2 regions of the Pelosinus baikalensis genome follow, and region 1 is predicted to be linked to the other one. Evidence: riboswitches for the same ligand, from Rfam matches in the RefSeq annotation. Region 1 holds a riboswitch; the other holds the start of a gene.

Region 1 (2,208 bases):
TGTTTCAGTAAAGTCTGATCACTTTGGCTAAGACCACTCTTAACAAGTATTTCACCTAATCCCACTAAATCACGCGTTACCATTGCATGTTTAATCTGCTGCCTTTGCACGAGAGAAAGTTCACTCTGCTCCATAATTCCATTAATAAAATCAACTTGCCCTAAACCAATTTGAAATTTCTGCAAACCAGATTTCAACATCGATTCCACTGCTAATGCAATGACCTCGGCATCAGCTGCCGGCTCTGATGCACCCATAATTTCCACTCCGGCCTGATAAAATTCACATTGCCTGCCTGCTTGAGCTTGTTCATAGCGAAAGACATTCGTTATATAAAACAGTTTCATTGGGCTTGGACTACCTTTAAATCGGGTAGCCGCCACACGGGCCATAGGAGTTGTCATATCTGGGCGAAGTGCCAATATACGATTATTTTTATCAAAGAATTTAAACATATGCTGATCTAAGTCGTTTCCTACTCCAACAGTCATCGTTTCCAAATATTCAATTGTGGGAGTAACAACTTCATCATATCCCCAATTTGCAAATAACTGAGCCAAAGCCCCTTCCACAGCACGTTTCTGACTAGCCTCTCTCGGTAAGAAATCTCTTGTTCCATATGGAACCTGAGGAACAAATTCATGTTGCTTCATAAATAGAAACACCCCTATCCCAGTAATTTAATGTTCTCTTAGATAATACTTTGCATGCTGTTTACTTATGATCTTTTTGACCTTCGAGTCTTTCTAACATAAACTTATACCCATCAGCACCATAGTGTAAACAACGCTTTACCCGACTAATTGTTGCAGTACTAGCTCCTGTTTTGTCTACAATGTCATCATACGTATGGCCAGCTCTTAACATACGAGCTACTTCCATGCGTTGGGCGAGAGATTTTAATTCACTTACGGTACAAATATCTTCAAAAAATTGATAACATTCTTCTTGATTTTCTAAAAATAAAATAGAACGAAATAACTGATCCGTTAAGTCATCTTTCAATTTGGGATTTGTAGGCATTTTTCTTTCCCCCATTCTATTAAATCCTTTATTACTTTTAAGCTTTACTTAGTGAAATTATAACATTATGATTTCCCATTTGCAAAGTCATTTTTTTCTTGACACTATTTTATAGAACTGCTAATATGTTTATTAGTAAGTTAATATCTTTCATCAAGAGCAGTTGAGGGAATGGCCCAATGAAGCTGCGGCAACCATTCACTTGTGAAACGGTGCCAAATCCACAGGATTGATTCCTGATAGATGAAGCGCAATTCAGTTTGATAACACGCTTCATTTATGGAGCGGTTTTTTTGTTATTTCAGAAATAATAGGAAGGGAGCTATTCCATTGATTAAACTACAAGATATAGAAAAGGTCTATCAAAGCGACAACGGTACAATTCATGCCTTACGAGGCGTTAACTTATCAGTGAAACAAGGAGAAATTTTCGGCATTATTGGAACCAGCGGTGCGGGGAAAAGCACATTAGTCCGCTGCATCAATATGCTAGAAAGCCCTACTAAAGGTATTGTTACAGTAGATGGTCAAGAATTAACTTCATTAAACGAGCAAGAACTCCGAGAACAGCGTAAAAAGATTGGCATGATCTTTCAACATTTCAATCTATTATCTTCACGTACTGTATACCAAAACATAGCCTTCCCCTTGGAATTGGCGAAACGCAGTAAAGAAGATATTAATAAAGAGGTATTGCATCTATTAGAATTGGTAGGGTTAAGTGATAAAAAAGATCAATATCCAGCACAATTAAGTGGCGGACAAAAACAACGAGTAGGCATTGCAAGAGCTTTGGCTAACCATCCTAAAGTATTATTATGCGATGAAGCGACTTCAGCTCTCGACCCTCAAACCACAAAATCGATTTTAGAGCTCTTAAAGGATATCAATCGTAAGTTCCAACTTACCATCGTCCTCATTACCCACGAAATGCAGGTTATTAAAGAAATTTGTAACCAAGTCGCTGTAATTGAGGGTGGTAAGATCATTGAGCAAGGTAAGGTAATTGATATTTTTACCCAACCGCAATCCAATACCACAAAGGAATTTATTAGCTCTATTATTAATCATAACCTGCCTGACTTTTTCAAAGAGATTACTCTGGCATCGGAACCATCTGCTGATAGTAATTTAATATTGCGCTTGTCTTTTATTGGACATTCTACAGAAGAGCCGGTTATTTCC
Region 2 (2,208 bases), on a different contig from region 1:
CGACTAATTTATCACTGATATAGCCGCATGTAGCCGTTACTATACATAATGCCGCCCAAGGAAAAGAAGCAGCAATCCCCATTTTCTGCAAAGAAAAATTCTGAGCCTCTATTAAGTATAATGGCAACCAAGCTAAAAATACATACATAATATAATCAGTTATAAAATATTGAATCCCAATGGCCCAAAACTGGGAAGATCCCAAAAAAGCACGCCAAGGTGCCAGTTCTTTTTTATCACTATCTACCATCAGACCTTCTTCTATGTAATCTGCCTCTGCAGCATTGGTAAACTTACTCTCATGGGGAGTATCCTTAGCTAAATAATACCAAAGTGCTGCCAATAGTAAACCCACTCCACCAAAAATAATAAATACGGAACGCCAGCCAAAATTCATCATTAATAGGATCGTAAGCGTTGGACCAACAACCGGTCCAAAAAATACACCGCTTAACATAAACGAAGAAGCACGTCCCTTTTCATTATTATTAAACCAACGGTAAATAAATCTTCCAAAAGCAGGTGCCATAGGACCTTCGCCTATGCCAAACAGACTTCTCGCCAGAATAAATGAGGTAAAGTTACTACATGCCCCTGTTAATACTGTAAAGGCGGACCACCAAGTAGCTGCTATCGCCAGCACCCTGCGATGCCCCCAAAATTCAGACATGATTCCACCTGGTATTTGCATCAAAGCATAACCAACAAAAAAAGCCGTCTGTATAAATCCCATATCCATTTTGGTAAAGCCTAATTCTTGCATAATAGTGGGAGTGGCTACTGATAAATTGACTCGATCCATGTAAGAAATAAAACTAATAAAAAACATAAGTCCTGCTAATTTCCATCGAAAACTTGTTTTTGTCTGCCCCATACGATAATCCTCCTCAATTATGAATATAAGTGTTTTTACAATGGACTTCCATTCATATTAACACATTATACTTTCGTTAAGTTTACATGTCAATTGACGAGTGATACTATTTTCTCAATTCTCCTTGACACCAAGTAGAAACTCATGCTACTATTACTTTCATCAACTACATACATTCATCAAGAGTTAGCCGAGGGTATTGGCCCGATGAAGCTACGGCAACCACCGCGCAATGCGAACGGTGCCAATTCCAACAGGAATTTCCTGGGAGATGAAGATCATTTTTGAAAATAGAATCTTCTTCATCTTATGAAGAAGATTTTTTTATTGTAAATGCAAAGGAGTCAATACTATGAATCAAAATTCACAACAAGCTCAAACTCTGCGTAAATATGCCTCAGAAAAAGCTGGTCGTTTTACAGAATCAGTTATTAGAGAAATGTCTCGTATTGCTGCCGCTCATAAAGCCATTAATCTTGCACAAGGCTTTCCTGATTTTCCGGCATCGGATCAAATAAAAGAGGCCGCTGTTAAAGCAATTTTAGAAGATCACAATCAATATGCAATTACCTGGGGGACTAAGTCACTCAGAGATGCTATTACTTTGAAAAACAAAAGAGACTATAACATTGATATTGACCCGGAAACTCAAATCACCGTATGCTGCGGTTCAACAGAAGGCATGGTAGCAACCCTCTTAGCCACTATTAACCCTGGGGATGAAGTCATTATATTTCAGCCTTTTTACGAAAACTATGGTCCTGATGCCGTATTATGTGGCGCTAGTCCCAAATACGTCCAACTGCATCCACCAGAATTTAGCTTTAATAAGGAAGAATTAACAGCGGCATTTTCAAACCGCACCAGAGCCATTATTATTAATACTCCAAATAACCCTACTGGTAAGGTTTTTAACCGTGAAGAGCTGGATCTCATTGCCAAACTATGTATTCAATATGATGTCTTGGCAATTACAGACGAAATCTATGAACACATCATCTATGATGAAATAAAACACATTCCTCTGGCTACCTTGCCCGGCATGGCAGAACGAACCATAACCATCAATAGCATTTCGAAAACCTATAGCGTAACAGGCTGGCGCATTGGTTATGTGATTGCTTCCGGCGAAATCAGCCGATCCATACGTAAAATGCATGACTTCTTGACGGTAGGAGCAGCCGCTCCCCTGCAAGTAGCCGCCGCCCAGGCCTTAAACTTTCCCACCACCTATTATGAAAAGTTAGCAGATTTTTACAGTAAGCGTCGCGACTTTATGTTAAAGGAATTGGCTGCTATCGGTTTTAATTGCATTCGCCCAGCCGGAGCTTATT

The links. A riboswitch is a leader RNA that binds a small molecule or an ion and turns the genes downstream of it on or off. The one in region 1 is predicted to bind S-adenosylmethionine.
Region 2: linked by a shared signal. The riboswitch ahead of LMF89_RS20850 (pyridoxal phosphate-dependent aminotransferase) and the one ahead of LMF89_RS07300 (methionine ABC transporter ATP-binding protein) in region 1 are both predicted to bind S-adenosylmethionine.

The regions. Positions count from the first base shown of each region.
Region 1 covers NZ_JAJHJB010000007.1:89,802-92,009, reverse strand. Annotated here, with positions in the region: gene hisZ (ATP phosphoribosyltransferase regulatory subunit) at 1-665, opposite strand, end outside; gene LMF89_RS07295 (YerC/YecD family TrpR-related protein) at 715-1,023, opposite strand; SAM riboswitch class I at 1,171-1,273, shown strand; gene LMF89_RS07300 (methionine ABC transporter ATP-binding protein) at 1,354-2,208, shown strand, end outside.
Region 2 covers NZ_JAJHJB010000041.1:12,784-14,991, reverse strand. Annotated here, with positions in the region: gene LMF89_RS20855 (MFS transporter) at 1-874, opposite strand, end outside; SAM riboswitch class I at 1,048-1,152, shown strand; gene LMF89_RS20850 (pyridoxal phosphate-dependent aminotransferase) at 1,227-2,208, shown strand, end outside.